2 regions of the Bacillus sp. XB1 genome follow, and region 2 is predicted to be linked to the other one. Evidence: riboswitches for the same ligand, from Rfam matches in the RefSeq annotation. Region 2 holds a riboswitch; the other holds the start of a gene.

Region 1 (16,587 bases), on a different contig from region 2:
ATCAGCGAATCCTACTGAAATTGTTGGGGTAACATTTATTGCACAAGTACTTTCTATGATTGGAGCAATTTGGATTGACCGCTATTTTTACCGAAGAAGGAGTAGAAAGGGGCGGAAAAAATGAGTATTGTAAATACAATTTCCTTATGGGTAATTCCTTGTGTAATTGGTTTTATCCTTTTATATGGCACAATAAAGAAAGTACCGACGTATGAATCGTTCGTTGAGGGAGGAAAAGAAGGGATTCAAATTGCAATTTCCATCTTACCGTTTATGGTTGGAATGCTTGTGTCTATTTCTATATTCCGGTCTTCAGGTGCATTAGACGCAATGATATCGGTAATGAAGCCAATGTTAGATTTGATCCATGTTCCAGCAGAAATTGTTCCACTAGCACTTATACGCCCTATTTCAGGCTCTGCTGGTTTAAGTATTACGACCGATTTAATTGCCACATATGGGCCAGATTCGTTTATTGGGAGATTGGCTTCTACGATGCAAGGGAGTACAGATACGACTTTCTATATTTTAACTGTATATTTTGGAGCGGTTGGGATCAGAAAAATGGGGGATGCACTAAAAGTAGGACTTTTTGCAGATTTAATCGGGATTATATGCTCAATTGTGTTCGTTTCTTTATTGTTTCAGTAATACTATTCATTTTTTACGCTATTTCGCTTATAATACGTATACGACCACTATTAAGGTGTAGCTTAATAGTGGTTTTTTTATGTGGTATTTTTGACAAAATGATGAACTTTTATTGTGAGAAATATGAAAAATATGGACAATAATAAAGGGTAAAAACATGATTTGACCTTTATATGTTTATTATCATCGCTATGTTGTTTAAGTAAGATGAAGCGAATAGCCGTAAAGCGTATGCGGTTGCCAAGTCTTTCTAATGTAAGGTAAGATAAATTCGAGGTGAAAAAAAGAAATGGAACGATTACAAAAAGTGATTGCGCAAGCAGGTATTGCATCGAGAAGAAAGGCTGAGGAATTAATTCAGCAAGGAAAAGTGAAAGTTAATGGAAAAATAGTGAAGGAGTTAGGGACAAAAGTAACTCCTCAAGATAAAGTAGAAGTAAATAACATCCCTCTTGAAAAAGAAGAACCTGTTTATTTTTTACTATATAAACCAACTGGCGTAATTTCAAGTGTATCAGACGATAAAGGAAGAAGTGTTGTAACGGACTTTTTCCCGGAAATTACACAACGTTTATTCCCAATCGGACGCTTAGATTATGATACGTCTGGCGTATTATTAATGACAAACGATGGGGACTTCGCAAACGTATTAATGCATCCTAGATATAAAGTTGAAAAAACATATGTTGCAAAAATAAAAGGGCCATTAACAGGTGAGAAAATTCGCATGTTAGAACGCGGTGTTACGTTAGAAGACGGTAAAACAGCACCAGCACGTGTGAAAATTATTTCTTGGGACAAGCGTAAAGAAATGGCTATTGTACAATTAACAATTCATGAAGGACGTAATCGTCAAGTACGTCGTATGTTTGAAGCGTTAGACTGTAAAGTAGTGAAATTAAAACGTGAACGTTATGCTTTCTTAGAAGTAGGAAGCCTGCGACCTGGTGATGCGAGAGAATTGACACCACATGAGGTGAAACAATTACGCGCGCTTGCTTCTACAAAGCCAAGATAAGCTATAGAGTTAAAAATTCACCAGTGGAGTGCTCTGCTGGTGATTTATTCAATACAACATTTACAGAAGATAATACATAACATTTATCGAGGAGAGGAGAAGTAATATGAAGAAAAATCGCTTATTATTTCGCGTTATTATTCTACTCATTTTATGTGGTGCTGTAGGATTTACCCTTTATCAAGGATTCTTTGCTAATAAAGAGAAAATGCAAATCGGAAAAGAAGCACCTAACTTTGTTGTGACGGATTTAGAAGGGAAGAAAATTGAACTAAAAGATTTAAAGGGAAAAGGTGTATTTTTAAACTTTTGGGGCACGTGGTGTAAACCTTGTGAAAAAGAAATGCCTTATATGAATGAATTATATCCAAAGTATAAAGAAAAAGGTGTTGAAATCATAGCGTTAGATGCAGATGAAACGGATATTGCAGTAAAGAACTTTGTGAACCAGTATGGTTTGAAATTCCCAGTTGCCATTGATAAAGGACAAAAGATTATAGGAACATATGGAGTAGGTCCATTACCGACAAGCTTTTTGATTGATAAAGATGGAAAAGTAGTGGAGCAAATTATAGGTGAACAAACGAAAGAACAGTTAGAAGGGTATTTAAAGAAAATTACTCCGTAATAAAGAAAGCCTTTACATAAGGGGTGCGTGTCTATAGTGCCTCTGGTTTAAAAATTCTGAGTATTGCGGTAACTTGAGGTTAGAATATACAATAGTACATATAGATACAGGGGCGGTGAGAGTGTTGAAAGAAATTAAATGTGAATGTGGACATGTTAATCCGATAGGAACCGTTTTTTGTGAAGCTTGCGGGAAACCATTTGAAAGCAATGAAAATACAAAACTATTGGATATGCGCTATGAGGGGAGTGCACGGAGATCTCTCACGCAGACAAAAACGATAATCGATAAAATTTGGAGCTTTTTCTCTTCTGTAAAAGTGGGTGTATGGCTAATCGTAATAACTTTAGCTGCATCAGCGATAGGAACTATTTTTCCGCAAGAAATGTACATAACTCCAGGGATTGCACCAGCTGAATATTATAAACAAGAATACGGATTTTTAGGACAATTATACTATCAATTAGGGTTTAATAATTTATACGGTTCATGGTGGTATATGATTTTGATTGCTTCTATCGGTATTTCACTTGTGATATGTAGTTTAGACCGTGTTATTCCACTTTATAAAGCTTTAAAAAAGCAAGGCGTAAAAAGACATCCTAGCTTTTTAAAGAGACAGAGATTATATGGGACTGGTACACCGCAAGAAGGTGACCTGGAAAGAGTGCAAAAGAATTTAAAGAAAAGAAACTATAACGTGAAAGTGGAAGACGGAAACGTTTTAGCAGAAAAGGGACGCTTCTCGCGTTGGGGTCCATATGTAAATCATATCGGTCTTATTATCTTTTTATTCGGTGCGATGCTTCGTTTTTTACCGAGTATGTACGTAGACGAAGCACTTTGGTTACGTGACGGTGAAACGAAAGAGATACCAGGGACGGATGGACAATACTACTTAAAAAACGAGAAATTTATAAAAGAAGTTTATGATAAAAGTAAGGACAAGGAAGTTTTTGATGAAGCGATTGATCGTGTAGGCGATAAAATGATTGCGAAAAACTTCCAAACGAATGCCGTATTATATAAAGCAGTAGGAGAAAATATAGCAGGACAAAAACCGAAATTAGAAAAAGTAAAAGAAGCGGAAATTCGAGTGAATGAACCACTGAAATTTGATCAATTTGCAGTGTATCAAGTGGATTATAAAGAAAGTGAATTTAAAAGTATGTCCTTTAACTTACAAAATAAAGAAAATAATCAAAAGTGGGGACCGATTAAAGTAGATTTAACGAATCCTAAGGAAAAATATGATTTAGGAACTGGTTATTCTCTAGAACTATTAAGCTATTTTCCTGATTTTTATTTTGATGAGAATGGAAAACCAAATACGAAAACGAAATTACCAAACAATCCTGCATTTGTATTTAAAATGTTTACACCTGAAACACCAGATGGTGAAGTGAGTTTTGTTGGTATTCAGCAAAATATAGAACCAGATGGAAACAACAAATATAAAATGTCGTTTGCAGGTGTTGAAATGCAAAATGCAACAGCACTTACTGTAAGAAAAGATTTAACGCTTTGGATTCTCGGCATTGGAGGATTTATATTTATGGTTGGTGTCATTCAAGGTATGTATTGGAATCATCGCCGTATTTGGATACAACGTGTTAATGATGAATGGTGGATTGCAGGGCATACAAATAAAAATTGGTTCGGTTTAAAGAAAGATATTGAAAGAGTAATAGAAGGTACAGCAATTCCACAGCCAAATGATAAAGTAATTGATAAAAAAATTAGTTAAGGTGGGGAAACGATATGGTGCAAATAAGTAGTAACTTTCTCTTTACCGCATTTATTTTATATTTAATTGCGACTCTATTTTTTGGGGGAGCCATTAAAGAAAAGGGTCATAAATGGGCAAATGTAGGAATAACGATTACAATTTTAGGGTTTATAGCACAAACAGTATATTTTGTTACAAGGTGGATTGCATCAGGGCATGCGCCAGTTAGTAACTTTTTTGAATTCGGTACATTTTTCGGCATGATGCTTGTAGGAGCATTTATTGTCATGTATTTTATGTACCGTGTAAGCATAATCGGACTATTTGCATTACCAGTTGCGCTTTTATTAATTGCCTATGCAAGTATGTTTCCGAGGGAAATATCTCCGCTTATTCCATCTTTAAAAAGTAATTGGTTACATATTCACGTGACGACTGCAGCAGCAGGACAAGCCATTTTAGCGATTAGTTTTATTACAGGCGTTATGTATTTATTGAAAAATGTAGATCAATCGACGAGAAGTAAACGTACATTTTGGCTAGAGACGGTAGTATTTACACTTGTTTGTACAGTTGGATTTATTGGAGTAACAACGGTATTTTCTAGTATGAAATATGAAGCGAAGTTTCAATGGATTGATAAAAATGAACAACAACTGGAAATGAAGTACAATCTTCCGGCTTTAGTTGGACCGCATGAAGGGAAGTTACTGACAGAAAATAAATTAGAACCGGCAGTTGAAGTTCCAACAATTGTAAATGCAAAAAAATTAAATACTGTTATTTGGTCAGTGTTAGTTGGAACATTACTGTATATTGTATTAAGACTCGTTTTACGGAAGCGAGTATCGGCGGCACTTCAGCCGTTAGTAAAGAATACGAATAGTGATCTACTAGATGAAATCGGATATCGATCTATTGCAATTGGATTCCCAGTTTTCACATTAGGTGCATTAATTTTTGCGATGATTTGGGCTCAAATAGCGTGGACGCGCTTTTGGGGCTGGGATCCGAAAGAGGTTTGGGCACTTATAACGTGGCTCTTTTATGCTGCAGTACTACATTTACGATTATCTAAAGGGTGGCATGGAGAGAAATCAGCTTGGCTTGCAGTAATTGGTTTTGCAATCATTATGTTTAACTTTATTGTAGTAAACTTAATTATTGCCGGTTTACATTCATATGCATAGAGAAATAAAATAGGAGAGTGCATGTCACTTTCCTATTTTATTTTTGTCAACTTTTCTTCTTTTTTGAGAAAAACATGACAAAGTAGCGGTTGATTTTGTAAAATGATGTCGAGGACATTATATACAGTTCAAAAAAAATACATAGTTTTGGAAAAAAATTGAACAAAATTTATTATTCTTGTGAAGCATAATATGGGAAGTGAAACATTTAGAAGATTGCTTAAATAAACGAGAATAGCGCAACATAATAGTTAAAGAAGGGTAGGTGTGAACCGCTGAGGTGAGAGTACGCAGCGGGTAGAGATGGAAAATGAATCAAGAATTTTAATTGTAGATGATGAGGATCGTATTCGTCGTTTATTGAAAATGTACTTAGAAAGAGAACAATATACGATTGAAGAAGCAGATAATGGTGATACAGCTTTAGAAATGGCGTTGCAAAATGATTACGATTTAATCTTATTAGATCTTATGATGCCTGGTAAAGATGGCATTGAAGTATGTAAAGGGGTTCGTGAGAAGAAAGCGACACCAATTATTATGCTGACAGCAAAAGGTGAAGAAGTAAATAGAGTACAAGGATTTGAAGTTGGAACAGATGATTATATTGTAAAGCCGTTTAGTCCACGTGAGGTCGTGCTACGTGTGAAAGCGGTATTACGTCGTGCTGTACCAACAACATTCTTTACACAAGATACAACGACAAAAGATGTTACTGTATTCCCTCACTTAACAATTGATAACGATGCACACCGTGTTACTGCAGATGGCAATGAAGTAAACTTAACGCCGAAAGAATATGAGTTACTATTATTTTTAGCGAAAGCTCCTGATAAAGTATTCGATCGTGAGCAGCTGTTAAAAGAAGTATGGCAATATGAATTCTTCGGAGATTTACGTACAGTTGATACACATGTAAAGCGTTTACGTGAGAAGTTAAGCAAAAAATCACCAGATGCAGCGAAAATGATTGTTACTGTTTGGGGTGTAGGTTACAAATTTGAGGTTGTGAACGACTGATGCTTTGGAGAAGTGTAGTAGGGAAGTTATGGATGACCATATTACTTCTCGTTTCGTTTGTTCTTGGATTTGTTGCGATTTTACTTTCACAATTTTTTAGAACGTATTATGTTGATATGAGTGAAAATAGACTTCAAAAAGTCGCAACAAGTGTTACGGAATTAATTGAAGAAGGTGCCGATGTAAAAACGATTGAGAACATCGCGTACAAATTCTCTGATCCACTTTCAAGGATTATTATTGTAGAAGATGGCAAGGAAATCTCTTCTTCACCGAAACAAGAAGGGTTAGTCACCCTTACAATGGATAATTTAAAAGAAGATAAAGAATTAGCCGCTGTTTTTACGGACAAAAAAGAAATTAAGAACAACATTAGAAAAGCTTCTGATAGTAGAAAGAATAAAAGCACTGAAAATGATATTGTGATCGTTGGGAAACCAGTGCAATCAAAAAATCAAAGCGCAGTGTTCGTATATGAATCTTTACAAGTGCCAATAAAAGATATGGAGAGAACGACTGATTTCATTTTCTTAGCCGCTGGGATTGCGATTATATTAACAACTTTCTTTGCGTTCTTCTTATCTACTCGGATTACAGCACCGCTTCGTAAAATGCGTGAGGTTGCTTTTGAAGTGTCACGTGGGAAATTTGATGCAAAGGCTCCTATGGTATCTCAGGATGAAATTGGTGAGCTGGCAACGGCCTTAAATCAAATGGGTAAACAGTTGAAGTTTAATATGAATGCTTTGCAGCAAGAAAAAGAACAGTTAGCTAGTATTTTGAGTAGTATGGCAGATGGAGTTATTACGTTAAATCAAGAAGGTGAAGTCGTAGTTATTAATCCACCGGCTGAACATTTCTTACAAGTTTGGCAAGAAGAAAAAGAGATAGAGTTAAGTAAAAAATTACCTTCTGAACTTGTGGAACTATTCCATCTCGTTGTAGAAAGCGAGCAACAACAAGTTGTTGAAATTAATTTACAAAAAGGGAACTATGTAGTTCTTATGACACCACTTTACAATCAAACGAAAATTCGTGGGGCTGTAGCGGTACTGCGAGATATGACGGAAGAACGTCGTCTTGAGAAAATGCGTCAAGACTTTATTGCGAATGTATCACATGAACTTCGTACACCGATGGTCATGCTGCAAGGGTATAGTGAAGCGATTTTAGATGATATTGTGCAAACGAAAGAGGAAATAGATGAGTTTGTTCAAATCATTTATGATGAATCCGTTCGTTTAGGTAAACTTGTAAATGAATTGTTAGATTTAGCTCGTATGGAAAGCGGTCACGTAGAGTTACATATTGGTGAAGTGGACATACATCCGTTTGTGGAAAAAATTGGTCGTAAATTCCAAGGGATTGCAAAGGATAAAGAAGTTGAACTAACAGTTGATTTCCGGAATCAGATTGAAGAATATGCGTTTGATGCAGATCGGATGGAACAAGTGTTGACGAACTTGATTGATAACGCAATTCGTCATACGAATGCGGGTGGACATGTAACGCTTGTAATTGATACGAAAAATAATGGCCTCATTTTTGAAGTACAAGATTCGGGTGTAGGCATTCCAGAAGAGGATATTCCATTTTTATTTGATCGTTTCTATAAAGCTGATAAAGCAAGAACACGTGGGAAAAAGGGTGGAACAGGACTCGGGCTTGCAATTGCGAAAAATATTGTTCAAGGCCATGACGGTAAAATTTCTGTATCAAGTGTTGTTGGAGAAGGAACTACATTCTCTGTATATTTACCGAATCGTATAATTTAGATATGCTTTTTTAAAGTTGATAATGAATAAAGTTCTGCTGTTTTTTATTTTTTTGTAAACTCAATTAAATAAAGAATGGTAGAACTTTTTTCTATCTTGGTCGAATCAAGAATAACAAGAGAGGGTGCTGTGAAGAAATGAAATTATATACAAAAACAGGAGATAAAGGAACGACAAGTGTAATAGGTGGCAGGGTTGATAAAGATGATATCCGTGTGGAAGCGTATGGAACAATAGACGAGGCAAATTCTCATATTGGATATGCAATGACTAAGGTTCAAGGCGGGGCTTTTAGAGATATTTACAATGAGCTCGAAAATATTCAACATGAACTATTTGATTGCGGAGGAGACTTGGCAATAGTGGAACAAAAAATTCCTTATAAAGTGACAATTGAGATGGTTGAAAGTTTAGAAAGAAAGATTGATTTATATATAGAAGAAGCCCCGCCATTAGAACGCTTTATTTTGCCAGGTGGTAGCGAGGCGGCGGCTACTATTCATATTGCACGTACTGTTGTAAGGAGAGCAGAACGCTCTATAGTATCATTGCAAAAAGAAGTGAAAATAAATGAAGTTGTCTTAAAGTATGTAAATAGATTATCTGATTATTTGTTTGCGATAGCTCGAGTAATAAATGCCCGATTACAAGTGAAAGATGTGGAGTATAACCGTAGTGCATTAGTTTTTCGTGATAAGAAAGAGAAGGAAGTGGAGTAATTCACTTTCTTTTTTTGTATACTTTTTTCTGTAATATACCAAAATAGAGAAGGTATGGTGGTAATTAGAAAACGGAGGATGTATATGAAAGTTTTAAAATGCGGCGTCATGTTATTGAGTATGCTGTTTGTATCTCAATTACATGTTTATGCAGAAGAAAATCGATGGACATGGCCTGTTGAAGGTCAGATAAGTGATTATTTTGGGACAAGGCATGGAAAACACTATGGTATTGATGTAGCTGCGCCGATTGGAACGCCTGTGGCAGCTATTCAAGATGGTAGGGTAACGAAGTCTTATTATTCAAGTAGTTATGGAAATGTTGTATTTATTAAACACGGAGAATATGAGGCTGTATATGCACATTTAAATAAGAGATATGTGGGGCAAGGAGATTATATTTCCAAAGGAGAAAAAATTGGAGAAGTAGGGAACACGGGAGAATCGCGAGGTGCACACTTACATCTAGAACTTCATCAAGGAAGATGGACGATGGCGAAAAAGAATGCGATGAACCCATTGCTTGTTTTAAATGAACAAAGAAATGAAGTTGTTTCTTCATCATTATATGTCGTACAAAAAGGGGATACTTTAGTTAGTATTGCACGGAAATTTAGTATGACACTTAAGGAAATTAAAGAAAAAAATGGATTGCAGCAAGAGCTAATTTATCCTAATCAACAATTATATGTTAAGTGAAGGAAACATTTCAAAAATTAAACTTTGAACAAATTTATGTTCTTCTTAAATAAGGTTCAATGTAAATGAAATTATATGGGCGCTTTTGCTAGAACTATTGAGTGAATTAGAGCATCTATATCTAAAAGAAAACCGTCCCAAAATTTATTTTGGGACGGCTTCTTTTACCAAAAAATAAAGACACATATAAATCCAGAAATAGCTAAATAGCTATATAAGTAAAAAACTTTTGTTCTTGTTTTCTCTTTTGTTCGAAACAGTACGATAGTCGGTTCAATTAAACCGATTGTCAAACAAAGTAGGCCAAGAAGCATACAACCAATCGAAATAGAATACAGGGCGATTTGTGGTGCTTGAAATGGAATCATCCATTTTAATAAAAATGCAATAAGTGCAGTGTAACAAATACTACCGATGTATTTATTCAGTGGTGTATTAGAACGAAAACCAGGAAGTTTTTTTAAGAAAGAGCGGGAAACAACTTCTGTTTGTAAAGATGTATGCTCTTCAATAATTTTTTGAGCTTCTTTTCCTTTTTGAAAAAGAGATAAGATCCAATTTCGCTCACCCTGAAAAATAAATTGAGAAGTTGTCAAATAGTGATCAATCTTCACTTTATTCCAACTCTTCCACGGATGACGCTCACACAATTTTAATTTACTTTCTGTTTTTTTATCATACTGATAAATACTAATGCCATCTTCATCGAAAGTAGCATAGTATGTCTCGTTTGAGAATGTGCCTAAATCAATTGGGCAGTAGAAAAGTAATTCTTTTTTTAAGTAAAAGTATTCTTTTCTTAAGTTTTTTTTCATTGCTTCTCGAATAGAATGTCTCTTGTCTTTTTTCATGACATTTCCTCCATAACTCAGAAAATGTTCTTATCTTAACAATTCAATATCTTATCACTTTTAATTATATATGACTAGGTAATTCAAAAGAGAAATGCCGAATAATAAAAAATATGGATTGTATTGTAAAATATCTCGCAATTTATTTTTTTGTTACGAAAAATAAATAACTAATTTTAAATAAGTTACAATTTTTTAGTTCACAATGTTATGAGGTTGTTGTATAATGAAGGGGAAAATAGAATATCGGTCTATCTTCGGGGCAGGGTGAAAATCCCGACCGGCGGTGATGAACTATTTATGATTTTGTTCTAAGCCCGCGAGCCGTTAAGGCAGGATTTGGTGTGATTCCAAAGCCGACAGTATAGTCTGGATGGGAGAAGATGGAGGTTCAAGCGTTCAAAAAAGATATGGATTTGAACGTCTGTTTGATGTGCCTTAAATTCTCCCTTTGTGTAAAACACAAAGGGTTTTTTCGTTCTATGAAAAAATAGGCATAGCAGAACCTTTCCACTTTCCATGAGATGATCGATGGAAAAGGAGAGAGAAAGATGAAACAAAAAAACAGTGTAGTGCAGATGGTGAGTGTAGCGATGCTAAGTAGTATTGCATATTTACTAATGATGTTAGATTTCCCGTTCCCAGGGCTTCCGCCATTTTTGAAAATTGATTTTAGTGATGTACCAGCTCTAATTGCAGCAATTATCTTTGGACCAGTAGCAGGAGTGATTGTAGAGGCGATAAAGAACATTTTACATTACGGGATTCAAGGAAGTTTAACGGGAGTACCAGTTGGAGAAATTGCAAACTTTATTGCAGGATGTTTATTTATTGGACCAGCAGCTTTCTTATTTAGAAAGTATCGTACTGTGAAGAGTTTAACTACAGGATTAATGCTAGGGACAATTACAATGGCGCTTATTATGAGTGTATTAAACTACATCATCATATTCCCGGCTTACACTTGGTTTTTAAATTCACCGGCTATGTCTAGCGAAGCTATAAGAACAACGGTTGTAACGGCAATCTTACCATTTAATTTAATTAAAGGGATTGTTGTAACAATTGTATTTGTAGCATTATTCTCACGCCTGAAAGTATGGGTGTTTGCAAAAATGAAAAATGCATAATATATATTAAAACCATTAGTAGTGTGAAACTACTAATGGTTTTTTATTAAGGAAAATAAAATTTAGATACAAAAAATGCCCCTCATCAATATGAGGGGCATTTTTTGAAGTTAATAAAAGACTATTCGAATTTTAAAGCGTCTCCGTCAAATGATTCGTCAGCAACTTTAATTGAGTCAGTTGGACAGCCTTCGAATGCATCCATCATATCTTCAATTAATACATCTGGAATTTCAACGATACCTTGGTTATCATCTAATGTTACAAATGCAATACCTTCATCATCATAGTCATAAATGTCTGGTGCAGCAGCGCCACAAGCACCACATGCAATACAAGTATCTTTATCAACGATTGTATATTTTGCCATCTTTTTTCCCTCCTGATAATATGTATGTGAAAAGCTCGCCATAAAAATTATAACCTTATTGTAAAACGGTTTGTAAAACTTTTCAACATAAAATTATAATGATAATGCTTATCAATTAGAGTGTCAACTTATTTTTGAATTATGTCATAAGATTTTCAAAATACGTAAATATGATTTCGTTTGATACAATAGAATATATACAAGTATATAGTTCTTATATGATAAGTTTAATGAGCGAAAGTAGATAGTGTAATTGTACTGAAAAGAATGAAGTTAAGATTGGAAGGTGGAAGCGGTCATGCAAATACAATATACTTTGTTGCATTGTTTAAAACAATTGAATGGTGAAAGAACCGTTTCTTCTATTTATTATTTACTAAAGGGCAAACGTTCTTCGCAAACTTTACAAGATGGAAATATGTTCCGAATTTCTTTTTTGTTCGGAATATATAAATCATTGAATAGAAATGACTATGATGGTGAAGTTGCAAAGTTGTTGCAAGCGAATTTTATTCAAGAAATACATGAAAATACATATGTGTTAACACCTACGGGTAAAATGCAGTTACATAAATGGGGGGAAGTTTATGCTTTTCCGGCGCATTTGCATGGTTTACATTATGGTGAATTAGGTGAAACATTTTGGAAAAGATTATCATTAATTATTCAAACTATATCAAATTTACAACAGAATAATACGAAGTTTATCCCAATTCAGCAAGATACAGAAATAATGATGTGGGTGAAACGTTTTCTAACAGGAATACCATATAAGAGAAGTGAGTTGGCGAGAAAACTATGGACGGAAGTACATAATCTTTTAGAAAAGAGCAATACGATAGAAGCGACGATTGTAACATATCGACTAACGGGTTATGAACGTATTGGTTGTACATTGCAACAATTAGCAGAAATTACGAAACAAGATATATTCAGGGTGTATTTTTTATTTTGGGGTACAATGCATTTCTTTATACAAGAAGTTCGTGATAAAGAAAATGAATTTCCACTATTAGCTGAAATTATATCTTATCCAAATGAGAGAGCTGAATTATTTAGTTTATCCACGAAAAAAACATATAATTTTTGGAGACAAGGACGTTCTTTAGAAGAAATAGCGACGATTCGGAATTTAAAGGTTGCAACGATAGAAGATCATTTTGTTGAAATTGCTTTGCGAGAAAAAGATTTTTCTATTGAAATGTTTATGGAAAAAGAAAAGATAGACAAAGTAATAAAAGTAATTGAAGCATTGCAAACGCGGAAGTTACGTGTTTTGAAACAAGCGGTTGGAGAAGATATCTCTTATTTTGAAGTTCGTCTTGTATTAGCGCGGATGGAGGGTGTAAATGAAACTTGAAGAATATTTATATAAGTGGTTTGGATATTCTGAATTTCGTCCAGGTCAAAAAGGAGTTATTACAGATTTATTAGAAGGAAAAGATGTGATAGCAATGCTTCCGACTGGAAGAGGGAAATCTATGTGCTATCAGTTTCCGGGGCTTATGCGAGAAGGAACAGTGCTTGTTGTATCACCGTTATTATCTTTAATGGAAGATCAAGTGACACAATTAAAGTATGTTGTGAAAAACCGAGTAATAGCATTTAATAGTTTTCGGACATTAAATGAAAAAAGAGAAGCGATGAAAAAATTATCTTCATATAAATTTATTTTTGTTTCACCAGAGATGTTACAGTCGGAGTTATTAATTAGGGAATTGAAGAAAATTCATATTTCATTATTTGTTGTTGATGAGGCTCATTGTATTTCTCAATGGGGTTATGATTTTAGACCGGACTATAAAAAACTAAATGTAGTTATTGAAAATATTGGTTCTCCTACAGTATTAGCATTGACAGCCACAGCGACAAAAGGGGTACTGCAGGATATCGCAAATAGTTTAAATTTAAAGGGTGCCGCGGAACATGTATACTCTATTGATCGTCCTAATATTGCAATGGATGTGCAATTTGTAGAGACGATAGAAGAAAAGAAAGAGGCGCTTTTAGAGCAGGTGATGTATTTACAAGGGCCGGGGATTGTATATTGCTCAAGTAGAGCGTGGACAGAAAGGTTAACGGAATACTTGAGAGGGAAAGGTGTTACTGGTGTAGCTTTTTATCATGGTGGTATGGAACATGAAGAGCGTATGTTAATTCAACAGCAGTTTATGAACGATCAATTGCAACTTGTAATATGCACAAGTGCATTTGGTATGGGGGTAAATAAGGCGAATACGCGATATATTATTCATTTTCATTATCCAACTAATATAGCTTCTTACTTACAAGAAATCGGAAGAGCTGGAAGAGATGGCGAACCGAGTATAGCTATTTTATTATGTAGTCCGCTGGATCATGATTTACCAATTTCAATCATTGAGGATGAATTGCCAAGTAAGTCACAAATACAATTTTTATTTTCTTTACTACAAGAAAGAATGTTTCAAACGAAAGAATTACCAATAGAAGATGTAGAAGAAATTTGTTATAATGCAGCAAGATTTAATGAGCAATATTGGCGTTTCGTTCGTTATCATCTCGAACAGGTTGGAATTATACAACAACGAAGATTATTATTAGAAGGTTTGTCAGATGAAATTATGAACCGATTAATAGCTGAAGTAGAAATAAGGTTGCGTAATAAATATAGTGAGCTAGAAAATATGAAATCATGGATACAAGTTAAAGGGTGTAGACGTGAATATGTGCTGCAACAGTTCGGTTATAGGAAAGAGCAAGAGTTAATTAATTGCTGCGATTATTGCGGTATTATAAAAGAAGATTATAAAAAAAGACGAGCGCAACAATCGGATTTCGACTATAATTGGGAAACAGAGTTACAAAAGCTTTTCGGCCTAGAAAAGATGGAGGAATGATGAACATTCAAAGGCATAATGTTGAAGATATGAGTCCGCAGGAAATAAGGCTGAATCTATATATAACACAGTTAATTATTATCGGTATTGGCTGTTTACTGGCATATATATTATTTCAAGATGTAAAAGAAGTCTTTAATTTATGGAAATGGGAACCAGTATCTATACTTATTATAGGTGGTTTGTTAGCGATTGGTATTGTGTTATTAGATTATGTTGCAATGCGAGTGTTTCCGGAGTCTTGGTTTGATGATGGTGGTATTAACGATAAGATGTTTCGAGGAATGTCCGTTCTACACTTACTCGTTATTACGTTCTTAATTGGTTTTGCAGAAGAATTTTTATTTAGAGGTGTAGTACAGACTCATTTTGGAATTGTAATTGCGAGCTTCGTATTTGCAGTGTTACATATTCGTTATATAACAAAGCCATTTTTGTTTTGTTTCGTCTGTTTCATTAGTTTTGTCTTTGGTTATGTATTTGAATGGACAGGAAATTTGTTTATAACAATCTTTGCACACTTTCTTGTTGATTTTATAATGGGACTCCAATTAAGAAAATAAATGGAAGGTGGTGGTGAACAACATGAGGAAACGAATTCCTGATTTTGAAGAGGAATTAGAAGTTGAGCGAGTGGAAGAAAAAGAAAGTTTACCGCCGCGTAGTGAAATTCATAGAAATAAAGAAAAAAAACAAAAGTTTAAAATAAATCACATTTTCGTCCGGGTTTTAACATTTCTATTCATTCTGCTGCCGATTAGTATTTTGTGGTACACGGATAAATATATTCAGGTGAAGGGTGATAGTAATAATGCCGGAAAAAGTGCGTTTGAAGTAATCTTCTTTGATTCAGCTAAATCTGAGTCGCAGAAACATTCTGAAAAAGTAATAACGCATACTGTGAAAGAGGGAGAAACTTTAGAAAGTATAGCGAAGCAATATTTTTCAGATGGAAATGGAATTGAAGTAATTAAAAAGTATAATAACTTGCAAGAAGATGAAGTGAGTGCAGGTCAAGAATTAAAAATTCCGATAAAAGATAAGTCCACAAAGCAAGAAAGCTAGTGAGTTAAGCGATCACCGTTTGTTATAAAAGCCTAGGATTATCTTTATGAGGAGGGGAGTCAAAAATATGATATGGATTATATTATTCAGTACTCTCATAGGCATGGGGATTTTATTGCTTCTTGTGATGTATAAAGAAGCGATGCGTAATACGGTGTTGGAACATACTTTAGTATTTAAAGAATTTCCGAAAAGTTTTCAAAAAGTAAATGTGTTTTTTATTTCTGATATTCATAGAAGAGTCATTTCGAATTTGTTAATTGAACAAGTAAAAGGAAAAGTAGATCTCGTAATTATCGGAGGAGATTTAGCAGAGAAAGGTGTCTCTTTATCAAAAATCTCTGCGAATATTCAAAAGTTAAGAGAGGTAGCTCCTGTATATTTTGTGTGGGGAAACAATGATTATGAGATAGAATATCATGAATTAGATGCGTTATTATTAGAAAATAACGTAAAAGTTTTAGATAATACAAGAGTGGTATTTGAGTCTGAATTAGGCGAGAAAATTTGTTTGCTCGGTATAGATGATGTTGGATTGCACCGTGATCGTCTAGATTTGGCATTGGCGGATTGTAAAGAAGATGGTTTTCGTATCCTAGTTAGTCACAACCCTGATATAATAAAAAAAATGTCTGGAAATGAACAGATTTCACTTGTCTTAAGTGGACATACGCATGGAGGGCAAATCCGATTATTCCCATCTAAAAAATATTTAAAAGGTGGCGTATATAACCATTTAAATACGATTCTCTTTGTTAGTAATGGGTATGGAACAACATTGATACCACTTCGTTTCCGAGCACCTGCTCAAACACACATCATTACATTGTGCGGAGGGAAATGATGCCAACTCTTAATGGGAA
Region 2 (16,587 bases):
TCATTTTCTTCTACACCGTGACGCTTTAATCCGTCTAAAGCGCCGCCAAGTAACTTACTTGTAATAAATTCGTTAAAACGTCCAACAACAACTCCAACTTTTAATCCTGTACCAACTAAATGACCTTCGAATACCATAATAAATCTCTCCTTTAATTATAAGTTTAGTAAGTGTCCTAATTTATTTACTTTCGTTTGTAAATATGATTTATTTTCTTCTTTTGCCGGCATTTGCAACGGTACACGCTCGACTACTTCTAAATCGTAACCTTGTAAGCCAGCAATTTTTCTTGGGTTATTCGTTAATAATCGTAAGCTTTGTAAACCTAAATCTTTTAATATTTGAGCACCGATACCGTAATCACGAAGATCAGCAGGGAAGCCGAGTTTTTCATTTGCTTCTACAGTATCGAATCCTTCTTCTTGTAATTTATAAGCGCGAAGCTTATTAAGAAGCCCAATGCCTCTTCCTTCTTGTCTCATATAAAGAAGAACACCTTTTCCTTCACGCTCAATTTGAGCAAGTGCTGCATGGAGTTGTGGTCCGCAATCGCAGCGATGTGAACCGAATACATCTCCTGTTAAGCATTCAGAATGAACACGTACAAGTACCGGTTCACCTGTTGAAATATCACCTTTTACAAGTGCGATATGTTCTTTCGTATCTAATGAGTTAGAATAGCCAATTGCGTGGAAAGTACCGAAATCTGTAGGTAATGTAATTTCCACTTCTCTCGTCACAAGTGTTTCATGATGGCGGCGATAAGCAATTAAATCTTCTATTGTAATCATTTTTATATCAAATTGTTTTGCGCATTCTATTAAATCAGGTACACGTGCCATCGTGCCGTCCTCATTTATAATTTCGCAAATAACTCCAGCTGGTTCGGCACCGCATAGCTTTGCTAAATCAACAGCAGCTTCTGTATGACCTGCACGACGCAGGACACCGCCTTCTTTCGCAATTAATGGAAAGATATGTCCAGGTCGATTGAAATCAGCGCCTTTTGATGCGGGGTTTAACAATTCTTGTATCGTAGTTGCACGTTCGTGAGCGCTAATCCCTGTTGTTGTAGAAACATGGTCAATGCTCACTGTAAACGCAGTATGATGTGAATCTGTATTATGAGATACCATTGGTTCTAATTGTAGACGTTCTGCGTACCCTGCTGTAATCGGTACACAAACGAGACCACGGCCATGTGTAATCATAAAGTTAATTGTTTCTGGTGTAATGTACTCTGCTAAAGCAATAAAATCGCCTTCATTTTCTCGGTTTTCATCATCACATACGATAACGACTTTACCTTGTTTTAAATCTTCTAGAGCTTCTTCAATACGATGAAACATTGTGCTTCCCCCTTATAGAAATCCGTTTTCTTGTAAAAAGCTTTCAGTCATTGAACCTACTCGTTTTGTAGGTTTAGTAATAAAGCGTTCGATATATTTACCAATCATGTCACACTCAATGTTTACGATATCTCCGGCATTTTTTTCCCCAATGACAGATTCGCTTACTGTGTGCGGGATGAGTGAAATCGTTATGGAAGATTCGTCTATAGCAAATATCGTTAAACTCGTTCCATCAACAGCAATGGACCCTTTCTGCAAACAATAGCGCAGCAGTTCATCAGAAATTGCTATTTTGTAATAGACGGCATTGTAATGTTGTTTTTTATTTAAAATCGTTCCGATGCCATCAATATGTCCTGAAACGAAATGTCCACCGAATCGTCCGTTTGCAGCCATTGCTCGCTCTAAATTTACTTTAGAGTGCGGTTTAAGTATACGAAGTGATGTCGACTGCATCGTTTCGGGCATTGCATCAACTGTAAATGAAGTAGTTGTAAAGTTTGTTACAGTTAAGCAAATACCGTTAACCGCGATACTATCACCTAAGTGAACATCTGATAAAATTTTCTTTGCATGAATCGTTAATTTCATCGCTTCTCCGCTTTGTTGCATGTTTGCTATCGTTCCTAATTCTTCTACAATTCCTGTAAACATTTCGTCACCTCGTTTCGGGCATTCGCAACGATTTTTATATCATCACCAATTTGTTTCATCTCTTGAATTTTCAAGGAAAGCGCATCTTGTAATTTTGAAAAACCATTTCCTCCAAATAAAGTAGGAGCATCTTTCCCACCAATTAATTTCGGGCTTATATAGGTTACAATTTCATTAAAATTGTTTGTTTTTAAGAAACTTGCATGAATCGATTGGCCACCTTCAACGAATAGAGAAAGAATTTGTTTCTCTCCAAGAAAGGAAAGAAGGTCCTCGATTTCTATATGCTTCGTTTCCATTTGGAATATAGCTATATTTTTAGATTCATAAGAAGATATCTTCTCTTTCTTTACATCCTTACCGACAATAATCCATGTCGGTGCTAAACCATCTGTTATAACATGAGAAGATGGTGGCGTTCGTAAATGGGTATCTAAAACAACGCGAATAGGATGTTTCCCACCATTTGGAATTCTTGTTGTTAAATGAGGATTATCAGCTATAACTGTATTCACTCCAACAAGAATTGCATCATGTGTATGGCGATATTGGTGAACATCAGCACGTGCTTCTTCACCTGTAATCCACTTACTTTCACCAGTTACAGTTGCTGTTTTTCCATCTAAGCTCATCGCTGTTTTGATTGTTACAAAAGGGCGTTTCGTTTTCATGTAGTGAAAAAAGTAGCGATTTAATAAAACTGCTTCTGCTTCAAGAACACCAGTAGTTACTTCAATTCTAGCTTCCTCTAATCTTCTTTTTCCGTTACCAGAAACGAGCGGATTACAATCGAGAGTAGCAATTACAACACGCTTAACTCCTTTTTCGATGAGCAATTCACAGCAAGGTGGTGTTTTTCCAAAGTGGCTACACGGTTCCAGTGTTACATAAACGGTAGCGTCTTTGGCGTTCTGACCAGCCATTTGAAGGGCATGAACTTCTGCGTGTTCTTCACCAGCTCGTAAATGAGCGCCCATACCAACGATGTTTCCATCTTTTACAACAACAGCACCAACCATAGGATTTGGACTTGTTTGTCCTGATGTTCCTTCTGCTAACTGCAGGGCAATCCTCATATATTCTTGATCTGTCATTTTCTTCACCTCTCCAAAAAAAATCAAAAAACCCCAAGGATTTAATATCCTTGGGGTTTGGGAGACGTGATTTCTAGAAATATAGTTTGAATACGAAAGCATAGGAAAGAAACCTAACGATAATTGATATTTTTGCATAAGGAAAAAACCTAGCAAAATATCGAATTTTTAAACGCTAGTTGTCTCTTTTTATTTCAGTATAAAAAATAAGTATAGAAAATTAAACATATATAAAGAATCAAAATGAATCTTTAAAAATATGCATACTGAAATAAAAGTGTATTCACTATATAAAAAACTAGAAACATATCCTTCTCCCATCCAGACTATACTGTCGGCCCTAGAGTTTCACTAGATCCACCGTTTTCGAGTTGAAAACGGGTCACGGACTTAGAAGTTTTCACTTCATCACCGCCGGTTGGGAATTTCACCCGACCCCGAAGGATGCTGTTTGCTCAAATTATAGCACAAAAAAAATAAAAGGCTAGTAAAAAATATTCGAATGTGAAGAATTGTGTGAAAATATATGCAGGCTGGAATGGAAATAAAAGTATTAGAAATGTTGTAAAGAGAAGGGATATAACGGAGTTGCTAAAAAGAAAAAACATGCACAAAAAAATGTGCATGTCACATGTAAAATTATTCTGCCTCTGGTGCTCTAACAACAGACTCGAATTTACCTTTATGCGAAGCGTCGCAATAAGGCATATTTTTTGATAAACCACAACGGCATAAAGAAAATGCCGGTTTTGCTGGGAATGCATTCCCTTGTGAGTCGACTAATTCCACGTCCCCTGTAACGCGAAAAGAGCCATTATCATTTACTTTAATTTGTACTTTTGCCAACGTTATCCCTCCTTCCCAAACGCTTAATTTCATCATATAATCAAGGGAAGTGCTTGGCAATATAAAGTGAAACTTTAATTAGTGAGGGAGGCATCCCCCACTAATTATTAGTTGAACCAATCGGGCTTTTAGGGGCAGTTAATCTCTTACCTAACTTCTTTGTTTCAGCCGAATTTTGAGGTGGGAGTTTTACTGCCCGCAAATAGCGGAGAAAAAAGAGCACTTTGTTTGAGAAAGAAGAGAGTGTTATAATAGTTTTCATAACTGACTAGAGTAAGGTGACGAGAGATGGATAAACAATTACATACATTACGAAACATTGCAAATGAGCGCACGTGGGCATCATTTTTGAATGATAATCATCCATATAGTTTGTTACATTGGTCCATTGCAGGTGTAGGGCAAGAGGCAAAGGATGTTTGGTTACTTCAAGATGAAGTAACATTTCAAACGACAGAATTCCCAACGTTAGATGATGCAATGCAATGGATTTCTGAAAATATGGAACAAGTTACAGACGTTTTAGCGCAATAAAAAACAGGCTTATGCAAGCCTGTTTTTTGTTTCTTTCACATATGTGTTTAAAAATTGATCGACGGCTGCTTCGTACTCTTCTTTATTTTCGTTATAAGAGCAAGCGTGTGCACCGTGTTCTGCAATATAAAGCTGCTTATTATTTTCTTTCGCTTCATATAACGCTTTTGTCATATCAGCTAAAATATAGTCGTCATCTTTACTATGAATAAAGAGAACGGGATTGTTAATGTTTTTTATACAGTCGATTGGTGAAACTTCACGAATTGTATAACCGTCACGAACTTTCAAAAATGCGTTTGCTAAAGGTAATAAAGGCCATTTTGGTAAATGGAATTCAACCTTTAAACGGTGCTGTAATTGTCCGTGAAAATCAGAGAAAGGACAATCTGCAATATAGAAATCAGCACCATCTTCTACAAGTCCTGCGTATTGAAGAAGTGTTGCAGCTCCCATAGATTCACCATGAATACCAAGTGTAATATTGGTGCCAAAACGGTTTTTTAGCCAGTCAACTACGGATTTTAAATCATGTTTTTCATAGTATCCATAGCTTGTTGTTTTTCCGCCAGTTTTACCATGACGACGATGATCGTAAATGAGGACGTTATATCCCCTTTTTAAGAATAAGTTTGCATATTTTACAGAGTTTATTTTATTTACAGTTACACCGTGGCAAAAAACCATAAACTTATTGGTGGAATGACCAGCAGGAATGTAATATCCGTGAAGGTCGTATCCGAATTGTGAAGGGATATGAATTTCTTCTTTATGAAGAGCATCAAAATCCTCTATACGAAAATGTTTTTTCGTTTCTCTTTCGAGTACTTCTTCCTCTGTTTTTTTCTTTAAGTACATCACTTTATTTGTAAAGAAAATCCCAAGGGCAGTTATTGCACCTAGTATAGTAAACAATGCTGCAAAAAAACGTTTCATACTTTACCTCATCCTCCAAATACCGTTACATGTGATACACTTATATTGTATCACAATGATATAAAAGGGGAGAAATAGGAAATGCTGCATATACAAAAAATTACGCCAGCGATGAAAGAAACAATCCGAATGTTCATGTGTGAGAACTGGGGAAGTTCATTGATGGTTTCACGTGGTAAGGGACATCAGTTAGAAGAGTTGCCAGGATTTGTTGCGCTCTTAGATGACAGAATAATCGGAATTATAACGTATGAAGTGATCGGGAATATGTGCGAAATTGTATCGCTAGATAGCTTTGAAGAAAGAAAAGGAATAGGGACGAAACTTGTGGATTGTGTATTACAAGTTGCAGAAGAAGAACGGTGCAGACAGGTTTGGCTTATTACAACAAATGATAATATGAATGCGTTACGATTTTACCAAAAACGTAATTTTGTAATGACTAATTTATATGTGAATGCGGTAGAGGAGGCACGAAAAATAAAGAAAGAAATTCCACGTATTGGATATGATAATATCCCAATTTTACATGAAATTCAGTTGGAGTATCGTTTAGTGAAATGATGTAACAATTTTCAGAAATGTGAGTTATTAATCTTGACGGATAGTGTAATTTAGGTTACCGTAAATTTGTAATCTATTACCATATTAAGGGGTGACGATGTGGCAACTATACGTGATGTTGCAAAATTGGCAGGTGTTTCAGTCGCAACCGTTTCACGAGTTATTAATGAAAAAGGATACGTTCATGAGGACACAGTAAAACAAGTAAAGGAAGCAATTGAAGAATTACGTTATAGGCCAAACAGTGCAGCGAAGCCACTATTTAAAGAGAATTCAACGATAATTGCATTACTTGTAGATAATTTATGTAACCAATCAAACATCACTTTGCTACATTGTATTGAGGAAATAGCATATAAAGAAGGTTATCAAATCATTATTTGTAATATAGAGAATAAAGATAGATACATACATATGCTGAAGCAAAATAACATTGCAGGTGTTATTTTGACAAGAGCAGTTTTTAAAAGTGTAGGAAAAATTCCATTTCCGTTTGTTGTGATCGATGAGCAACAATCACATGGAAATTATTATGAAAGTGGACAGAGAGCTGTTTCTTTATTAAAAGAGAAAGGGTGTCACTTTCTTGCATATTTCGGTGAGGGAGAAGAAAGTGAAGAAATGGAAGATCATATAGCAGGGTTTTTAGACGCTGTTTGGGATGAAGGAATCTCTTATCGAGAAGAATGTGTACAAGGGTATACAAATAAACAATTTATTACATTATTGCAAAACAATCCGTATGTAGATGGAATTGTAGCCTCAAGTGATCAGATTGCTATTGAGTTAATTCGGTCAGCGAGATTTCTAAATATACATATACCAGATAAATTAAAAATTGTTGGACCGAACGGGAGTATAGAGTGTGAATGGATAGGTTCATCACTACCGACAATTGAAAGCTATGTCAAAGATAACGGAAAAGTAGCTTTTCAACAATTAAAAGGAAAAATAAAAAAGTAAAAGGTGCGTTTTATACGCACCTTTTTATAATGTAATTGCGGCAATAAAGCCAAATATAAGTAACGGTATATTGTAATGTAGAAAAGTGGGTACACATGTATCCCATATATGATGGTGCTGACCATCAGCATTTAAACCGGATGTTGGTCCAAGGGTACTATCCGATGCTGGAGATCCTGCGTCACCTAGTGCTCCGGCTGTACCGATAATTGCAATTGTGGCCATTGGACTAAATCCAAGCTGAATGCAAAGAGGTACAAAAATGGTTGTTAAGATAGGGATGGTTGAAAAGGATGAACCAATTCCCATCGTAACGAGAAGTCCAATAACGAGCATAAGAAATGCAGCGAGTGGTTTGTTATTTCCGATTATATGTGCACTCGTTTGCACCAGAGATTCAACATGTCCTGTTTTTCGAAGAACAGCGCCGAATCCAGCGGCAGCAATCATAACAAAGCCAATGAAGGACATCATACGCATTCCGCTTGTTAATATCGCATCTGCTTCTTTAAGTGGTAGACTGCCACTAACTGATAAGACGATAATACCTGCTAAAGCACCGAAAATCATTGATTCGGTTGTTAATTGAACAGTTAATGTAGCAATAATAGATAATAACCCGAAAGTAATGCTACGTTTTGTATAGGGAACGATTTCATTTTCGGTAGTATGAATTTGTTCTGTTTCATACGTACGAGGTTTTCGGTACGTAATGAATACCGCTACACATAATCCAATAATCATACCAATTGCTGGAATAGTCATTGCTTTTGGAATAAGTGTGACATCAAATGTAAGGCCGCTTTGCGCAGCGTTGGTTTGTAATACGTCATGATAAATTTTTCCGAATCCTGCAGGGATCCACATATAAGGAGTAATCAATCCAAATGTAATAATACATGTGACAAGTCTGCGATCCACTTTCAGCTCATTTAATACTTTTAAAAGTGCTGGAATTAAGATGGGGATGAAAGCAATGTGAACAGGAATCAAATTTTGTGAGAAACAAGCCATCGTTAAAATAATGAATAAAATAAGTATTTTAGAATAAACTTGTTTTTTCGTGTCTTGTTCATTGCCAATCCATTTTAATGCAGTTTGAATCATAGCATCTGGAAGTCCTGTTTTGGAAAGGGAAATAGCGAAACCACCAAGCATTGCATAACTTAAAGCGATTGGAGCACTATTTCCAAGACCAGTTGTAAAAGTGTTAATCGTTTCTGAAATACCGAGTCCGCCGATAATTCCGCCTGTTAAAGCTCCAACAATGATGGCGACAATGACCTGGACACGTAACAAACTAAGCAATAGCATAATTGCTACTGCGACGAGTACAGCGTTCATAATAAATGTAATCTCCCTAAATATTTATTCTGTTAAGACAAGTAAATATGAAATGTTTTGCTATGTTTATACATACTTGCGACATATTATTATAAAATGTTTTCTATGAAATGTAAAAGAGCCTTTTGTTACTAATGCTGAAAAGCTAGCTCTTGTTTAATTGATTGCAAAGAATTAGCGAATAATTCTGGTTCTTCTAAATCAGGAGAATGTGCTGAATTTGGGAACCAAATCATCTTTTTTATAGGCGCTTCAATAATATCGCAATATTCTTGAACGAGTGCATAAGGAGTTTGATAATCATAGCGACCAGAACAAAAATAAACTGGAATAGATAAACTTGAGATAGAAGAAAAGAAATCGATTGTCAGCATTTCTTCCCATAAAACGCCAGATTTTAAATTTCCTGCGAGAAACTTGAACCAATCTAATAGCGTATACTCAGGAGAAAAGAAACCTTTTCGTATGAAAGAAAAGGAAGATCCGTTTTGGATTGCGCCTCCAAATGTGCCAAGCCACTTTCTTTGAATAATGAGACGTCTCGTATCTAAAAATGGTGGTTTGCCTAATTTTAAAAGGGAAGCTAATGCCTTTTTATGATCATGTTTTTTTGCAGAATGAATTAAATGTTGATATAGCAATTCTTCATTTTGTTTCATATGTACAATTTGCCCAATACCGATGTAAGCCTCGATATACTTTGGATATTGATGTGCTATGTTAAGCCCAATAATACTTCCCCAAGAATGACCAGCGAGAAATAGTTTTTGTTTGTTGAACCTTTTAAGTACATATTGAATCACTTCTTTTGCATCGGAAACGAATTGTTCGATTGTGAAATTTGCTCCGAAATCTTTCAGTGAAAAGGATTTACCAGCCCCGCGCTGATCCCAATTAATAACAATAAATTGCTTCTCTAATTCTTTTTGAAAATGGCGAATAAATCCGATTTGTGCCATCCCAGGTCCGCCGTGACAGCATAATAAAATAGGTTGCTCTACGTTTTGTCCACGCATAAGGAGAGTTTGTTTTCGATTATTAATCATAACGCTTTCTATCGTAGCGATACTATTAGGAATGAGTTGTTTGTTTTCATTATAGAACTGAGGGGTGTAGCTACGAAAAAGCATATTGAAAACCTCCTTTTGTGAAATCGTATGAATCGCACAGGCTATTCATTTTGCATATACTGTTAGAAAATCATTGTAACATACCATACTAGTGTCATTTCAACACGGGAGGAGGGAAATTGTGACGATTGGAGAAATTATAGATGGTTTAAATAGACGTGAACCCATCGCTATTATAGCAAAACGTCTTGAAATAAGCCCGTATACATTATCGAAGAAATTAAGATTGATTGGATACGAATATGATGGAGAGCAGAAGAAACGTATTTTTGTAGGAGATGGAGAAGAACCACGTCACTTACAACTCCAAGAAGCGACCGCCCTTCAATATGAGAAAACAGATTATCAATTGTTAATTTATGAGCAATTACAAAGCATTTATGAATTATTAAGAAAAAGAGAAGAAGTAATTGTACCAATTATGAGTAAAAGTACAGAGAAGAAGAGACGAACCTTTTCTATTAATACAGAAATATTATCACAATTGGACCTTATATCAGAATCGAAAGGAGTTCAAAAATCTAAACTTGTAGAAGAGGCGTTGCACCAATTTTTACAGCAATATGAAGTTGACAAAACATCACATTTTGATAACTAAAGAAAAGGATACTATGTTCATTGGAAGAACGAGTATCCTTTTTATGATGTATATTACATATAAAATAGAGGATCAGTATAAATCCTTTATGGCGTGAAAAATGAAATTTATTATTAGAGAAACACTTAATTTACTTTTTGAATTCTTCCATCAATAACTGGCTGAATTGGTTCTTTTAATTGTTTTACGTAATCGACTAACGCTTCAAAGTCGTTTGGACCAGTTTCTGCATTTTTACCATTTTTAAATGATACGAATCCGTCACCGCCAGAAGCTAAGAAGGCATTTGCAACTACGCTATACATTTTAGATGGAGATAATTCTTCACCGTTTGTTAAACGTATATTTGTAACTTTTTCACCGTTTGGTTTATTTGCATCCCACGTATATTGAATACCTGAAATTTGAAGCATTCTTGTTGTTCCTTTTTGCCATTGCTGATTTAAAATATCGCGAATGTCTTGACCTGTTAAATCTACTTTAATTAATTGATTTCCAAAAGGTTGAATGCCGTATAACTCACCCCACGTAATATCACCAGCATCTAAGTCATTACGAATGCCACCAGGATTCATGAGGGCGATTTGAGTTTGCATTGTTTGACGCTGAGCATCGGCAACTAAATTTCCAAGAGTGGACTCACCAGCATCATTTTGTTTACGGTCGATAGGTGCTGTAGATTTTCCGACTACTTCATTTACAAGTGGTGCAATTTTTTCTTTATATTGATCTAGTTTTTTCTTTACTTGTTTATCAGGTTCTACACCTTCATGATACGTTGTAACAACTTCAGCTTTTTTCTTTACAATATCCTTTGTTTTACGATCAATTGTTACATCCACGTCTGAGAAAGCCGTTCCGTATGAATTTGCTTGGACAATTAGTTTATTATTTACTGTACCATTTACATACGTATGACTATGTCCACCGAAAATAACATCAACTTCTGGGTCTGTTTCATTTGCAATTCGAGTAAGATCGCCATTTGTTACCCCAGACTCATCGGTTGTTCCACCGACATGAGCAAGAACGACGATAGATTTAACGCCGAGACGTTTTAATTGTTGTGTTGATTTATTAATTGCTTCTACTTCATCAGTAATTTGTACATTGTTAAGCATCGTAGGCATAACGACATTTGGTGTATCAGTTGTAACAACCCCAATGAATCCTACAGGAACACCATCTACCATTTTTACAGTAAACGGTGGTAAAAATAAGCGGCCAGTTGATTTGTTGTAGAAGTTAGCAGCTACATAGGGGAAGTTAGCTCCTTTGAAATTTCCTGTTTTTTCATGATATCCACCGTAAATGAGGCGTTGCATTTCATCAATACCTTCATCAAATTCATGGTTTCCGATTGTACCAACATCAAATTTTAAGTCATTTAAAAATTCAATTGTCGGTTCATCTTGTAATAATGCTGAAACTGGTGGACTAGCTCCGACGATATCACCAGCATGTACGAGAAGTGTATTAGGGTTTTGTTTTTTACGTTCTTTTAAATAAGTAGCTAAGTAATCAGCGCCACCAGCTTCTTTATTATTGATTTTTTTAACAGTATCTAGTTGTCCATGGAAATCATTAATACCAAGCATTTGTACGTCTATGTAGCGGTTTTGTTCAGCTGGATTCTGAGATGGGGGAGCGGCAAATACGCTTGAAAAAGTAATGGTGCTTAAAACAGCAACGGCAGGAATAATTTTTTTCCACATAATATAATTCTCCTTTTTTTATAATCTGACATCATACGACATAATTTTAATAGATTCATAGGATTATAGCTACACAAAAATTTAGTCTTTTCGAAAAATTAACATATTTACAAAAAGTGAATAATAGAGTAAAGACCCTTTTTTATTGTCGATTTCATCGTGTATCTACTATAATGGAGAAAAAAGTAAAAGGTGAGTAGCATGAAGAAAAAGAAACAAAGACAAATGCAAAGACAATCGCAAGTGAATCAACCAAAGAAAGAAACACTTACATTAGGCGATCAATTAAATGATTCACTCATGCAACAATTAAAGAGTAAGAAGAAAGAGTTGCAAGTGAGAGAAGAGGAAAAAGAGGCAGCTGAACTGGAAAGAAAGCGCCAAGAACAAAAAGAACGTGAAAAGAATAAATCATTTGAAGAACTGCTAAGTGAAAGTAACCTTACTTGGAAAGACTTTAAATAATAAAAAATGATCAGTGAAATACCACTGATCATTTTTTGACGAGCTTGTAAGAAAAGGGGAGTTAGAATGAGAAAAATTGTCGTTGTTCCACATGAAAACCATTGGAGTGAAAAATTTCAAATGGAGGCTAAAAGATTAAAATCAGCGATGCCAGAAACGGTAAAAATTCATCATATTGGAAGTACGTCAGTTCCTGGACTGGCAGCTAAACCTATTATTGATATGATCATGGAAGTAGAAAATATCGAAAGAGTAGATGGGTGGAATGAACGATTTATAGAGCTTGGTTACATCGTAAAAGGGGAAAATGGTATTTCAAGACGCCGATATTTTATTCATGGAACTGAAGAAAAACGTTCGTATCATTTACACGTGTTTGAAAAAGGAAATCCAGAGATAGTAAGGCATTTAGCATTTCGTGATTATATGATGGCTCATTGTGAAGAAGCAGAGACATATGCAACCTTAAAGAAAGAATTAGCCGAAAAGTATACATATGATGGCGCGTTATATACGGAAGGAAAAAATGAGTTTGTGCGCAATGTGGATGAAAAAGCGAAAGAATGGAGAAAAAATAACGTGAATGAATGAATTCACGTTATTTTTTAACTATATAAAAGTGTTATGTAAACTGTACGTATGTTTTGACTTTTGGGATGAATCTTGTTGAAATAAAGTTGTGGCTTATAAAAAATGTAACAATGAAAGGGAGACGACTGTGCATATTCCAACAACTACACTTCATAATGGCGTGAAAATGCCGATGATTGGTCTAGGCGTATATAAAGCGAAAGAAGGAGACGAAGTAAAGCAAGCAGTAAAAACAGCGTTAGAAGTTGGATACCGTTCGATTGATACAGCAACTGTATATGAAAATGAAAGCGGTGTCGGAGAGGCGATACGTGAATCAGGAATTCCAAGAGAAGATCTATTTATTACAACAAAAGTATGGAACGACGATCAAGGATATGAGGAGACACTCGAGGCATTTGAAAAGAGTTTAAAAAAATTACAAATGGACTATGTAGATTTATATTTAATACATTGGCCGGTAAGAGGGAAGTATGTTGATACGTACCGAGCTTTGGAAAAATTGTATGAAGAAGGTAAAGTGCGCGCGATTGGTGTTTCTAATTTTCATAAACATCATTTAGAACTATTATTACCAAATTGCAAAGTGAAGCCGATGGTAAACCAAGTGGAACTTCATCCGATGTTGACGCAATTTGAGTTGCGCAATTATTGTCAAGATGAGCAAATTCAAATGGAAGCATGGAGTCCGTTAATGAGGGGCGGAGAAGTATTCCAGCATCCAATCATTCAGGCTATTGCTAACAAATATGAAAAAACACCTGCACAAGTTATATTAAGGTGGGATATTCAAAGCGGGATTGTTACAATTCCTAAATCTGTTACACCATCTCGTATTAAAGAAAACTTTACTATTTTTGATTTTGCACTAACTGAAGAAGAGATACGTCAAATTAACACGTTGAATCGTGATTTACATGTAGGAACGAATCCTGATAAATATGATACGTTATAAAAAAGACTGTCTCCTGATACTGGAGACAGTCTTCTATTTATCGGTAATTCGATATTTTTAACGATGCAAAGCATATGTGTCATATTTAACAATCTTTTGAAGTTGTATATATTCTTCTTTCGTTAAAGGTAACTGTTGGCTAGCTCGTATATTTTCCTGTAATTGTTGAAGCGAGCTTGCACCAGGTATAACAGCTGCAACAGTCTTATTATGTAAGCAATATTGAATAGCTGTTCCTGTTAAAGAGCGTTCTCCAATCGTTTCTTTTACACTCGCTAGAGTTGTATGTAATTCATCGTAAGAATAAGAAAGATAATCCTTTTCCTTTACTCTTTCTATTTTTCTTGCATTGTTGTCAGTTAAAATTCCTTTTGCAAGTGGCCCGCGGGCAATCACGCTAATTTGGTGTTCATTCAGAAGTGGGAACCATTCTTCAGGGCGACGATTTAAAAGGCTATATTCCATTAGTACACTAACGATGTTTGAGCGTTTTGCATACTCACGAACGACATTTGGGCGTATAGAAGAAATACCGTAATGGCGAATAATACCTTCCTTTTTCAATTCTTCAAAAGCTTCAATTGTTTCATCTATTGGATCTTCAATCGTTCCGCCATGAAGTTGGTAAAGGTCAATATAATCAGTTTGAAGTCTACGTAAACTTTCCTTTACTTCAGTCTTTATGTAAGCTTTAGAAGGATCCCAAGACCAGCCATTTTTTTCTTCTGTCCAACGATTTCCAACCTTCGTTGTAAGTACAATTTGGTCTCTTCTTCCCTTCAAGGCTTTTCCAACAAATTCTTCATTTAATCCGTAATCATATAAATCTGCTGTATCAAAAAAATTAATTCCTAAATCGATCGCTTCATCGATAATATGCATAGCTTCTGTTTCAGATGTACCGAGAGACATACAGCCAAGGCCCATTTCTGTAACAAACAAATCTGAGTTTCCTAATTGACGTTTTTTCATAGGTCAACCTCCTTACCTTTATTGTACGAGAGGGAAAAGAGGTTGACAAACGTTTACTTTTCGCTGCGCATTAACTGCCCGTAAAAGCATGATTAATGTTTCACTTTATTTGCTGTAATCCACTCTTGTACAGTTGTATACTCTTTGCTATATTGCTTTAGCTTATGGCGAATTTGCCATGCTTTTCCGACTAAAGTGACGCGATTTGGTAAAATATAAACTTTCATTTCTATCACGCTCCTTTCAATGTGGTAAAATGTATGAGGAAAGAATAGGAAATAGAACAGGGAGATGAAGTAGTGTGAGTAATCTTGCAGAGAGAACAGTAAAAACTGAGCCGATTTTTGATGGTAGAGTTATAAAAGTTCGTGTTGATGATGTAGTATTACCAAATGGAGCAATGAGTAAACGTGAAATTGTAAATCACCCTGGTGCAGTTGCTATTATTGCTATTACTGATGAGGGGAAAATTGTGCTTGTTGAGCAGTATCGTAAAGCACTTGAAAAGGCGATTATAGAAATTCCGGCTGGCAAGTTAGAACCTGGTGAAAAACCTGAGGTAACAGCAGTTCGTGAATTAGAAGAGGAAACAGGATATGTATGTGAAAATATGGAGCTCATTACTTCTTTCTATACATCTCCAGGATTCGCAGATGAAATTTTATATGTATATAAAGCGACAGGTTTGACAAAAAAAGAAAATAAAGCTGAGTTAGATGAAGATGAGTTTGTGGAATTAATGGAAGTATCGTTAGAAGAAGCGATTACTCTTATGAAAGATCTTCGTATTCATGATGCGAAGACGATGTTTGCAGTACAATATTTACAACTACAAAAATAAACACTCGCCAAAGGCGAGTGTTTTTTAATTGATTTTTGCATATACACGTGCATCACGTAAGCTACCATCTGGTGCTAGGAAATCATTTTCCATTGTACCTTCTAGAATGAATTCTAGACGTTCTGCTAAGCTACATGCATTTATATTTGTTGCATCAGTACGAATTTCAATTCTTCTAGCGCCTAGTTTATCAAAGGCGAACTGAATTGCACCTTTAACAGCTTCGGTCATATAGCCTTGTTTTGTATAGGCACTATGTAGCCAGAAGTGAAGTGAAAACTTTGGAATATCCCAGTTTTCAGGCTTTAGTGTAATTGCTCCGATGAATGTACCAGATACTTTATCGTATAAGTGAAAATCAAGTGTTTCACGAAGTAAAAACTGTCCGTGAGCTTCGCGAACAATTTCTTCAGCACTCTCTTCTGTTTCAGCGTTAATTGGTATCCACGGTACTAAGTCTTCTAGAGAAGCTTGGATTGCTTCATATACTTCTGCACCATCACCTGGAAATGGTTTACGAACTTGCAAGCGTTCAGTTTGAAATAATGTTGGAAAATCTAATAATAATGGTTTCAAGAGAAATCCCTCCTATTCTCTACTTTTTAGTTTAGCAAAGTAGAGCGGAATTTCAATGTTAATTCGTCATACTTTTTTCTTTCTTTCATACATTTTTAATAAGAGTGTGAACGGAGGGAAGAAAAATGTGGCGAAAAAATTGGCAAGACCGTGTAATGTCTCACATACAGGAAAACTCTTCATTATATATATTTAACGCCGTTTTATTATTGATGGGAGTAATATTCGGAGCCATTCTGGTGAATAGTTTACAAATCAATCAAAAACAAGATTTATCATTTTATTTACAACGTTTTTTTGGACAAGTCTCTAAAGGAGAATTTGCTATTGCGGGCGAAATGTTTCGAGAAAGTTACTTTTCGCAATTAAAATACATCGGGTTTATTTGGATTTTAGGGATTTCAATTATTGGATTACCACTTATTTTTATTTTATTATTTGTAAAAGGAGTTGTCGT

What was found. A riboswitch is a leader RNA that binds a small molecule or an ion and turns the genes downstream of it on or off. The one in region 2 is predicted to bind FMN.
Region 1: linked by a shared signal. The riboswitch ahead of ACK1U5_RS11115 (ECF transporter S component) and the one ahead of ribD (bifunctional diaminohydroxyphosphoribosylaminopyrimidine deaminase/5-amino-6-(5-phosphoribosylamino)uracil reductase RibD) in region 2 are both predicted to bind FMN.

The regions. Positions count from the first base shown of each region.
Region 1 is NZ_JBNRIL010000001.1:2,176,475-2,193,061, reverse strand. It holds gene spmA (spore maturation protein SpmA) at 1-124, shown strand, start outside; gene spmB (spore maturation protein SpmB) at 121-651, shown strand; gene rluB (23S rRNA pseudouridine(2605) synthase RluB) at 941-1,669, shown strand; gene resA (thiol-disulfide oxidoreductase ResA) at 1,776-2,297, shown strand; gene resB (cytochrome c biogenesis protein ResB) at 2,419-4,044, shown strand; gene resC (cytochrome c biogenesis protein ResC) at 4,059-5,216, shown strand; gene resD (DNA-binding response regulator ResD) at 5,520-6,236, shown strand; gene resE (sensor histidine kinase ResE) at 6,236-8,011, shown strand; gene ACK1U5_RS11130 (cob(I)yrinic acid a,c-diamide adenosyltransferase) at 8,149-8,730, shown strand; gene ACK1U5_RS11125 (peptidoglycan DD-metalloendopeptidase family protein) at 8,815-9,429, shown strand; gene ACK1U5_RS11120 (hypothetical protein) at 9,594-10,280, opposite strand; FMN riboswitch at 10,530-10,669, shown strand; gene ACK1U5_RS11115 (ECF transporter S component) at 10,832-11,410, shown strand; gene ACK1U5_RS11110 (ferredoxin) at 11,532-11,780, opposite strand; gene ACK1U5_RS11105 (helix-turn-helix domain-containing protein) at 12,079-13,140, shown strand; gene recQ (ATP-dependent DNA helicase RecQ) at 13,130-14,659, shown strand; gene ACK1U5_RS11095 (CPBP family intramembrane glutamic endopeptidase) at 14,659-15,222, shown strand; gene ACK1U5_RS11090 (LysM peptidoglycan-binding domain-containing protein) at 15,245-15,724, shown strand; gene ACK1U5_RS11085 (metallophosphoesterase) at 15,792-16,568, shown strand; gene ACK1U5_RS11080 (MerR family transcriptional regulator) at 16,568-16,587, shown strand, end outside.
Region 2 is NZ_JBNRIL010000002.1:716,889-733,475, forward strand. It holds gene ribH (6,7-dimethyl-8-ribityllumazine synthase) at 1-137, opposite strand, end outside; gene ribBA (bifunctional 3,4-dihydroxy-2-butanone 4-phosphate synthase/GTP cyclohydrolase II) at 156-1,349, opposite strand; gene ribE (riboflavin synthase subunit alpha) at 1,362-2,006, opposite strand; gene ribD (bifunctional diaminohydroxyphosphoribosylaminopyrimidine deaminase/5-amino-6-(5-phosphoribosylamino)uracil reductase RibD) at 1,988-3,100, opposite strand; FMN riboswitch at 3,406-3,549, opposite strand; gene ACK1U5_RS19070 (CDGSH iron-sulfur domain-containing protein) at 3,740-3,946, opposite strand; gene ACK1U5_RS19075 (DUF2552 family protein) at 4,235-4,480, shown strand; gene ACK1U5_RS19080 (alpha/beta hydrolase) at 4,490-5,416, opposite strand; gene ACK1U5_RS19085 (GNAT family N-acetyltransferase) at 5,498-5,980, shown strand; gene ACK1U5_RS19090 (LacI family DNA-binding transcriptional regulator) at 6,080-6,943, shown strand; gene ACK1U5_RS19095 (Na+/H+ antiporter family protein) at 6,968-8,287, opposite strand; gene ACK1U5_RS19100 (alpha/beta fold hydrolase) at 8,419-9,417, opposite strand; gene ACK1U5_RS19105 (ribbon-helix-helix domain-containing protein) at 9,539-10,015, shown strand; gene ACK1U5_RS19110 (bifunctional metallophosphatase/5'-nucleotidase) at 10,141-11,730, opposite strand; gene ACK1U5_RS19115 (YqkE family protein) at 11,932-12,195, shown strand; gene ACK1U5_RS19120 (GrpB family protein) at 12,262-12,786, shown strand; gene ACK1U5_RS19125 (aldo/keto reductase) at 12,914-13,741, shown strand; gene ACK1U5_RS19130 (aldo/keto reductase) at 13,799-14,713, opposite strand; gene mciZ (Z-ring formation inhibitor MciZ) at 14,806-14,940, opposite strand; gene ACK1U5_RS19140 (NUDIX hydrolase) at 15,015-15,554, shown strand; gene ACK1U5_RS19145 (GNAT family N-acetyltransferase) at 15,579-16,130, opposite strand; gene spoIIM (stage II sporulation protein M) at 16,286-16,587, shown strand, end outside.